Regions from separate parts of the Neobacillus sp. SRL179 genome, predicted to be linked through region 1. Evidence: riboswitches for the same ligand, from Rfam matches in the RefSeq annotation. Region 1 holds a riboswitch; each other region holds the start of a gene.
The links. A riboswitch is a leader RNA that binds a small molecule or an ion and turns the genes downstream of it on or off. The one in region 1 is predicted to bind S-adenosylmethionine.

Region 1 (3,281 bases):
GGGGCACCACCTTGTTATGTTAGTGTGGACAGCAACAATCGGTTTGTGTTTGGGGCCAACTACCATAAAGGTCTTGTGCAATCCCATCTTATTAACCAAGAGGACGGCTCAGTCTTACCTTATGCCTCCATCAGGGAGCATGAAGGATCCGGCCCAGACCCAAGGCAGGAAAAGCCTCACACTCATTATTCTGATCTGACACCTGATGAAAAGTATCTTGCCGTGTGTGAATTAGGAATTGATGCTCTAATTACCTATTCAGTGGAAGAGGATGGTACTCTTACTAAGGTAAATCTTTTACCATTGAAAGCGGGAAGCGGCCCAAGACATCTTGTCTTCCATCCAAATGGCAAAATCGCTTATATCATGACAGAGTTCAGCTCTGAAGTAATTGTTTTATCTTACCATCCGGAAAATGGCCATTTTACAGAAATTCAATATATCTCTACATTGCCTGACGATTTTAAAGAAAATAATCAAGGCAGTGCGATTCATATTTCTTCTGATGGAAGATTTGTTTATGCTGGCAATCGCGGTCACAACAGCATCGCTCTCTTCAGCGTAAATCAAGACTCAGGTGAGTTAACCTTTATTGATCATACTTCCACAGAAGGTGATTGGCCACGTGATTTTTCACTTGACCCAACTGAAAAATTTGTAGTTGCTTCCAATCAAGAATCGAGCAATCTTGTTTTATATGCGCGGGATGAAAACACAGGGAAACTCACTTTAATTCAATCAGATATTGTTGTTCCCTACCCTGTTTGTGTTAAATTCTTACATGTCTAAGAATCGAAGAAAGTTCTCCTTTTATAAAAATTGAATCAGTCGTAAAAACAGATTGACACAATAGCTAATTTGTAGTAAATTTTATAAATAATCTAAATATTGATTTCTTATCAAGAGAGGTTGAGGGAATGGCCCTGAGACGCCTCAGCAACCTTCAATGTTTCTTTTCATTGAAAAGGTGCTAAGTCCTGCAAATTTCGTTTGCAAGATAAGAAGAATGATACTTTGTCGTGTTAACAAAAAGTCTTCTTCTTATAGAAGACTTTTTTTCTTTATATGAAAGCTTTAGTACCCTACAGCACTAAAGTTAGACAACAATACAGTCCCATACTTAATTGAACAAGGAGTGTCCGTCATGTACAAAATTGATACGAAATTAGCACAAATAGGAAACCGTAGTGAAACAGCTACAGGCGCGGTTAATCCGCCTGTTTATTTTTCAACAGCCTACAGGCATGCAGGAATTGGGCAATCAACAGGTTTTGATTATAGTCGAACAGGGAACCCCACTCGACAGCTCCTTGAAAAAACGATTGCTGATTTAGAGGGTGCAGATCAAGGTTTTGCTTGTAGCTCAGGGATGGCAGCCATCCAGCTTATTCTTGCATTATTTGAATCTGGAGACGAATGGATTGTAAGTGATGATTTATACGGTGGTACATACCGTCTCTTAGAAAAAGGCTATAAAAAATGGGGCTTGAAAACTCAATATGTCAATACCTGTTGTCCAGAAGAAATTGAAAAGAAAATAACGCCAGATACTAAGGCTATTTTCTTAGAGACACCAACCAATCCGTTGATGCAGGAATCAGATATTGCAGCGGTTTCTGAGATTGCTAAAAAACATAGCCTATTGTTAATAGTAGATAACACATTTTATACACCACTACTACAAAAGCCAATTGCACTTGGGGCGGATATTGTCATTCATAGCGGAACGAAATATTTAGGAGGTCATAATGATGTCCTCGCTGGACTTGTGGCTGCAACAGGAAAGGAACTTTGTGAAGCATTGGCCTTCCATCATAACGGTGCCGGTGCAGTTCTAAGTCCTTTTGATTCTTGGTTATTAATGCGCGGGATGAAAACTTTGTCGCTTCGAATGGAAAGACATGAAAAAAATGCAAAGGATATTGTCGAATTCCTTACTCAACATGACGCCGTTGCAGATGTGCTTTACCCAGGAAAAGGCGGAATGGTTTCCTTTAGGGTTCAAGACGAAACATGGGTAAATCCATTCTTACAAGGTTTACAGCTGATTTGTTTTGCAGAAAGTTTAGGCGGAACAGAAAGCTTTATTACCTATCCGGCTACTCAGACACATGCAGATATTCCTGAAGAAATTCGTACTCAAGCAGGCGTTGATAACCGTTTATTGCGATTCTCCGTGGGAATTGAAGATGCACAAGATATTATTGAAGATTTACAACAGGCTTTTGCCAGAATTAAAGAAGGAGTGATTGCATAATGGCATACGAAAAATATAGTTTTGAAACCAGGCTTCTTCATAATAAGCACAAGATTGATCCTATTACTGGGGCTGTTAGTGTACCAATTCAGCATGCATCTACATTTCATCAAGCTGATTTCGATCAGTTCGGAAAGTATGATTATGGCCGTAGTTTAAATCCAACCCGGGAAGCACTTGAAGATGTGATTGCAGAGCTTGAGGGTGGAATTAAAGGGTTTGCCTTTGCATCAGGGATGGCAGCCATTTCCACAGCCTTCCTGCTTCTATCCTCTGGTGACCATATTGTGATTACCGAGGATGTGTATGGCGGTACATTCCGAATGGTCACTCAAGTTCTTTCGAGACTTGGGATTGAACATACCTTTGTCGATATGACCAATTTAGAGGAAGTAAAAGCAGCGATTCAGCCAAATACTAAAGCATTTTATGTGGAAACACCGTCAAATCCTTTAATGAAAGTAACAGATATTAGAGCGATTAGCGAAATTGCGATAGAGATCGGTGCATTAACATTTGTTGATAATACATTCCTTACTCCCTACCACCAAAAGCCGTTGGCACTGGGGGCAGATGTTGTCCTTCATAGCGCAACAAAATTTTTGGCTGGCCATAGTGATGTCGTAGCCGGACTTGCCGTTGTTAAAGATGAAGAGTTGGCTAAACGATTAGGATTCCTACAAAATAGCTTTGGAGCTATCTTGGGTGTTCAAGATGCCTGGCTTGTATTAAGGGGAATCAAGACGCTGAGTGTTCGCCTGGAGCAATCACAAAAATCAGCGATAAAAATAGCAGAATTTTTAGATGCACATCCCCTTGTAGAAAAGGTTCATTACCCAGGGCTGGAAAGCCACCCGCAATATCAAATTCAGAAAGAACAAGCAGATGGTCCGGGAGCTGTTTTATCCTTTGAATTAGCTACCGAAGATGCCCTTCGCACCTTTATAGCTAATGTAGAAATCCCTGTTTTTGCGGTAAGTTTAGGTGCAGTAGAATCCATCCTTTCTTATCCAGCAAAAATGTC
Region 2 (3,281 bases), 1.9 Mb from region 1:
CAAGCTCACCTTCAGCAAGAGCGGTGTTTGGAGCAACATAATCAGAGAATTTTACAATTTCAATATTGATGCCCTCTTTCTTTGCTTTCTTGGCTACATAATCCCACTGGCGCGTATCCGTTCCACTAATCCCAAGCTTGACCGTTACGGACTCTTTACCAGAAGCTGCTTTATCTTTTGATTGACTAGAGCATCCAGCCCCCAATACGGCTAATGCAACAATAATAATGGTGAATAAAAATTTTTTCATGTTGTTTTCCTCCTACGTTATCTACGTCTTAATTTCTTTGCTGCTATATTGCCTAATGACTGTAATCCTTGAACAATCACAATCAGAATGACTACGGTTATAATCATCGTGATCGTATCAAAACGCTGGTAACCATATGTAATCGCTAGATCACCGATTCCGCCGCCACCGACTGTGCCAGCCATGGCGGTGGCACCGACTAGCCCGATGGTCGCAATGGTAAGCGCGAGAACGAGGGAACCGAGTGCCTCTGGAACAAGAAACTTCGTAATAATTTGCCACGGGGTTGCACCCATGGCCTCAGCTGCTTCAATGACACCAGGATCAACTTCTAACAAGCAATTCTCTACTAATCTTGCAATGTAAGGACCTGCATAGAAGACGAGCGGTACAATGGCGGCCGCCGTTCCGATGGACGTATGGACAATAAAGCGTGTAATCGGAATGATCGCCACTAATAGAATAATGAACGGAACTGAGCGAAAAATATTAATAATCCCACTTAAGATCGTGAAAAACGGGATATTCTCAAGAATGTGGCCCTTCCTCGTGACAACTAGTAAAATTCCAAGCGGTAATCCAAGAATGGCGGAAAATACTAGCGAGAAGGCAACCATCTGAATGGTTTCCATTAAAGCTGTAATGATTTGATCTGAACTAACTAGCATGTGCAATCACTTCCTTCACACTGATGTTCTTCTCGTTGATATAGGTTAGTGCCCGAATGACTTCGTTGTCATCCCCCTGGAACTCTACGATTAAGTTTCCAAATGGGGTACCTTGAAGTTCGGTAATGTTGCCAAACAAAACATTGATATGGATATCAAATTGCTTCGCAAGCTCGGAAAGCAGCGGCTGGCCGGCAGAATTGCCGACAAAATTGATACGAAAAACCTTGTTCATTCCTTCATGTTTTTCAATGACTTTTAGGATTGAATCTGGCAGCTGGTCGTTCATGACAGTGCTGACAAAGTTCTTGGCTGTTTGTGTCTTTGGTGCTGAGAAGACGTCAAATACTGTCCCCTCTTCAATAATTTTTCCCGCTTCAATCACTGCGACTCGGTCGCAGATTTCTCTGATTACCGCCATTTCGTGCGTGATGAGGAGAATCGTAATGTTGTATTCCTGATTAATTTTCTTCAAAAGCTGAAGAATTGAACTCGTGGTTTGCGGGTCGAGAGCTGATGTAGCTTCATCACAAAGGAGAATAGATGGCTGGGTTGCCAGTGCCCTAGCAATCCCAATTCTTTGCTTTTGTCCTCCGGAAAGCTGGTCAGGATAATAGTCGGCTTTATCAGCCAAGCCAACAAATTCTAATAATTCCTGAACCCGTTTTTTGATGATTTCCTTTGGCTGCTTTTCAAGCACGAGGGGCATTGCCACGTTTGCAAAGACTGTTTTAGAGTTTAATAGGTTAAAATGTTGGAAGACCATCCCGATGTTTTTCTTAATCTTCCGCACTTCTTTTACGGAAAGAGATGTGAGGTCATGACCATCGACAATCACATTACCTGAAGTCGGACGCTCTAGTAAGTTTACACAGCGGATAAGTGAGCTTTTCCCCGCACCACTGAATCCAATGACCCCAAATATCTCCCCTTTATTAATTTTTAAATCAATTCCATTCAACGCGGCAACTTGTTGGCCGTTGCTTTTGTAAATCTTTTTAAGATTCTGAAATTCGATCATGCTGTAATCTCCTTTGAGGGAAGTATCCCTTTATGTAAAACTTCAAGCAGGGAGTGAAAACCAATATTATTCAACAAATAATAAAAGCCCTCTTCAGACATAAGAAGAGGGCGAATTTAAATAACTGGAGATCCTCTTCTTATCTTTCAAGTACACTTGCTGGAATTGGCACAGAATCAATATGATTCCGCTGCCGAGGCTTCAAAGGGCCAGTCCCTCCACCTCTCTGGATAAGAAAATTTATAATTTATTCACTTTTTTAAGTAATTTAACTTGTTTATTAATTTATCGCACTATAGTAAAAATGTCTAGTGTTTTTGAAAAAATATTTTTGATACCTGCCCCCTGATGCATGGCTTACTATATATTTTGGGCTATTTTTGGGGCCGCGCTTGATCTTATTTAATATAGGATTTATAGAGATAGACGGCCATTTGCACCTTTAAATAGTCTTCAAAATGATTAAAATCTAATTGAAGAATTTCCTCGATTTTTTTAATCCGGTTATAGAGTGTATTTACATGAATATGTAAGTCGATAGCCGTATTGGTCATAGAACGATTATTTTGGATAAACGATAAAAGAGTATGAAAAAGTTCCCCGTATTTATGTTGATCCTTCCAAACTTCAGAAAACGTTTCTTCTAGAAACGAGGTGATTTCTTCTGAGTGGTGATGCAAAAATAGCCGGCTGATCCCGATATCCCTGTAATGCAGGACGCCCTTTTTCTTTTGTTTTTTTAATTGAAGAAGGGCCTTTTCGGCTTTTCCGTGATTTTCTTCTGCTTGTTCTGGATAATAATGTCCTGTGCAGAGCCCCGCTCTAGCTGATACTGGAAACTGCTGATTCCACCAACTAATGGCACTCTCCACCATCTCAATAAAGTGGCCTTCATTGTCTCCGTTAAGTGAGGTGGAAAAAATGGTAATTTTGTTATTATAGTTAAAAAGAAGCCTGTTTTTTATAGGTAACTTCTTCTTCAGGTGTGTGAGCAGCAGCATGGCGTGGTTTTCAAGTGATTGCAGATCGGGAATGCCATCAAGCTCGATTAAAGCCGTCATGTGAAAAGAATGGGGTTGAATACCTAAATCTTCTGCAAGTATTTCTAATTGTTGGAGATTTTTTGTCTTTAGATATTGTTGATAGGCTTCATAGGTCTTTTTATACATAATCTCCGTTTGTGACCGCAGCTTCATAATTTCTAAAGAGAGAATAGGGGCCCCTTGTTCAAGGATTAAGCAGTCAAGCGGTGAAATGCCGCTAGGGGCTTCAACGATTAGGCATCCTAAAAAAATGGATCCGGACCTAATCGGGTAAATATAGAAGTCTGTTTGGATGGAAT
Region 3 (3,281 bases), 1.9 Mb from region 1:
TCAAGTCCGGCTGCAATTGAGTAGGTTGGCTGCGGCTCGCCATTTTCATCTAATAGCGTCAAACACTTAAATCCATGGATGACGGCTGAAACACCCTGACTTAAGGTCGGAGCTTCCGCTGGTTCTACCCCAATAAGCCGAACATCTTTTTCATCAATATAGTGGGCAAATGCACCAATCGCATTACTTCCACCGCCCGTACAGGCAATCACTGCAGTTGGCAGTTTTCCTTCTTTTTCAAGGACCTGACGTTTGGACTCTTCACTTATAATCGCCTGAAAATGTTTGACCATGGTTGGATAAGGATGTGGTCCGACGGCAGAACCTAATAGATAAAATGTATTATTATAGTTTTGGACTAGGTCTCCTAATGCTTCGTCAACTGCATCTTTTAGACGCCCTTGCCCCTTTGACACCGGAATCACCTTTGCTCCGAGCAATTCCATCCGGAACACATTCAGCGCCTGGCGTTCGGTATCTAACTTGCCCATATAGATGACACATTCCATCCCAAACATGGCACAGGCTGTTGCCGTTGCCACACCGTGTTGCCCAGCTCCTGTTTCCGCAATAATCCGCTTGATGCCCATTCGTTTTGCTAACAAGATTTGTCCCAGCGCATTATTAATTTTGTGGGCTCCTGTATGATTTAAATCTTCCCGTTTTAAGTAAATTTTCGCTCCGCCAATTTGCTTCGTTAAATTCTCGGCAAATGTAAGTGGATTTTCTCTCCCGATATATTCTTTTAAATAGTATTTATACTCCTCAATAAATTTCGGATCGTCTTTATACCGATAAAATTGTTCCTCTAATTCGTTCATGACAATCTGCAAGTCATCTGGAACAAAACTTCCTCCAAACTCACCAAAATACCCTTTGCTCTCTACACTCGTTCTTTCCATCCTCTTCTCGTCTCCTTCTCAACTATATTTTGGTTTAGCCTCAAAAAAATAACCGAATTTTCAAATATATTTTAACACGTTGTTCTTTTCAAGCAAACTATTATGCAAGTCATTTTGTGCGGCTGCCCCCGTTTCCACTTTTTTATTGACATTCTCTTAAAATAGCTTTAGGATAATCATTAATTTAATATTTCAAAATCTTATCCAGAGAGGTGGAGGGACTGGCCCTGCGATACCTCAGCAACAGCCTTATTATGTGGACTGTGCTAATTCCAGAAGCTTATGTGTAAGCTTGAAGATAAGAAGAGTGTATACCTTTTATTTATAATCAAACCTCTTCTTATCTAAGAAGAGGTTTTTATTTTTTTCAATATGAATTACTAGAATAGGAGCGGATTACCTTGACTAAAACATTAGTGAAAGCACCATTTACAGCTGATCATGTGGGAAGTTTTTTAAGACCGGAACGATTGAAAAAAGCGAGACTACAAAAACAAAACGGTGAAATTACGGCCGAACAGTTACGTCAGATTGAAGATGAAGAGATAATCCGCCTGGTAGAAAAACAAAAAGAAGTCGGTTTACAGGCCGTAACGGATGGAGAATTAAGACGCGCTTGGTGGCATTTTGATTTTCTCGGCGGACTTGAAGGGGTTGAGTTTGTCCAAACAGAAAAAGGATTACAATTTAACGGAGTGGAAACGAGAGCACACGGGGTCAAGGTAACAGGAAAAATTGACTTCGGTAACCATCCAATGATAGAGGATTATAAATTCTTACACAGCATTGCCGGTGACCATGTCGCGAAATTTACGATCCCAAGTCCTAATATGTTAATTGTCCGTGGTCAGGGAATTAGTGATGTTTACGAACATCAAGATGAATTTGTAGATGATTTAATTCGTGCCTACCAAAAAGCGATTCAAGCCTTTTATGATGCCGGCTGCCGCTACTTGCAATTAGATGATACTTCATGGGCATCGTTGTTCTCAGAGACAGGCAGAGACAAATTAAAAAAGGATGGTTTTGAGCCTGCCAACTTAGCCCAAACATTGGCTAGAGCGATTAATGAATCGATTGCGAACAAACCCGAAGATTTAGTTATTACGATGCACATTTGCAGAGGAAACTTCCAATCTACTTATACTTCAACAGGCGGATATGATTTTGCCTCTGAAATCATTTTTGGCGGTTTAAATGTGGATGGCTTATTCCTAGAGTTTGATGATGAACGTTCAGGCGGCTTTGAACCCCTTCGTCATGTTAAGCGAAATGACCTGCGAATTGTCTTGGGATTAATTACATCGAAATTCGGCGACCTCGAGAATCCAGAAAAAATAAAAGCAAGAATAAAGGAAGCCAATCAATATCTTCCATTGGATCAACTTTGCTTGAGCCCACAATGCGGCTTCTCTTCCACAGAAGAAGGAAACCTCTTAACAGAAGAACAACAATGGGACAAAGTACGCCATGTGATTAGCATTGCACAGGATGTTTGGAATTAGTTCATGGGGGACGGTTCTTCTGCACCAAATGGTGTAGAAGAACCGTCCCCATGCTTGCTAACACCTGACATATTTGCGTTTAAAACCAATTCTTCCTTTATCTATTCCTTGTTGGATATTTTCTGAAGCAAGCAGTATACTGTTTTTCTTGTTGTCCCGCTTGATTTCGACTGGACCTACTGCCTTTGCGGTTTCAACCGCCTTTTCATGGAGCGGCACGTAGGAAATCCCGACTGTGTAAATAAAATTATTCATAGAAGATTTTGTACGTTCAGGTGAATCTTGAATCGTACTTTCTACCTGATCTAGCATCCTGGCAATTTTGTCTGCACTAAATTCGCTGTCCGGCCGATTACCCAAAAGCCAGCAGTAACAGCTCCAGCCTGCCGACATTTTAAGTTCTTCCCCGCTTGCAATCCATTTATCAGCCACCGCTTGTGCAATATCGGTTTCGGATAGAGTTACGGCCACCACAAAATCTGACAGCATATAAAAATAAGCATCCTCAATCCAACGTTCAAAATCATCCTCTGTCATTGTCTTTGGATCCGCGATAACACCAGCAAAGTACATAGCATCGTAGTTCCCAGTGGCGTAAAGCTGCTCAGCTAAAGGCTGATTTTTCTTGATTTTCTTTGCAAGTGGCTTCATTGCCCCTGTAGCTACCCCAAAAAGCGGCTCGTGTGCACCATTGCTTAGGTAAATCTTTTTCATTCGTTCTTTTCCGAGTGCTTCCAATTCCTGCATAACCGTTTCGAAATCCATCGTTTAGCACTTCCTTCTTTATAAACAAATTGTCTTGAACTTTATATTTATTTTTACAACTTCATATTACCCTTAATGATATGTTTATTTAACCCCAGAAAAAGGAATC

Region 2: another riboswitch for S-adenosylmethionine. It lies ahead of AC4E8C_RS03385 (methionine ABC transporter ATP-binding protein); the one in region 1 lies ahead of AC4E8C_RS18980 (methionine biosynthesis PLP-dependent protein).
Region 3: another riboswitch for S-adenosylmethionine. It lies ahead of AC4E8C_RS03265 (5-methyltetrahydropteroyltriglutamate--homocysteine S-methyltransferase); the one in region 1 lies ahead of AC4E8C_RS18980 (methionine biosynthesis PLP-dependent protein).

Annotation. Positions count from the first base shown of each region.
Region 1 is NZ_OZ481792.1:3,814,844-3,818,124, forward strand. Features, by position in the region: gene AC4E8C_RS18975 (lactonase family protein) at 1-789, shown strand, start outside; SAM riboswitch class I at 894-1,004, shown strand; gene AC4E8C_RS18980 (methionine biosynthesis PLP-dependent protein) at 1,145-2,257, shown strand; gene metC (cystathionine beta-lyase) at 2,257-3,281, shown strand, end outside.
Region 2 is NZ_OZ481792.1:687,031-690,311, forward strand. Features, by position in the region: gene AC4E8C_RS03375 (MetQ/NlpA family ABC transporter substrate-binding protein) at 1-250, opposite strand, end outside; gene AC4E8C_RS03380 (methionine ABC transporter permease) at 268-918, opposite strand; gene AC4E8C_RS03385 (methionine ABC transporter ATP-binding protein) at 908-1,939, opposite strand; SAM riboswitch class I at 2,076-2,176, opposite strand; gene AC4E8C_RS03390 (helix-turn-helix domain-containing protein) at 2,338-3,281, opposite strand, start outside.
Region 3 is NZ_OZ481792.1:661,149-664,429, reverse strand. Features, by position in the region: gene trpB (tryptophan synthase subunit beta) at 1-902, opposite strand, end outside; SAM riboswitch class I at 1,100-1,207, shown strand; gene AC4E8C_RS03265 (5-methyltetrahydropteroyltriglutamate--homocysteine S-methyltransferase) at 1,304-2,407, shown strand; gene AC4E8C_RS03260 (DNA alkylation repair protein) at 2,465-3,172, opposite strand.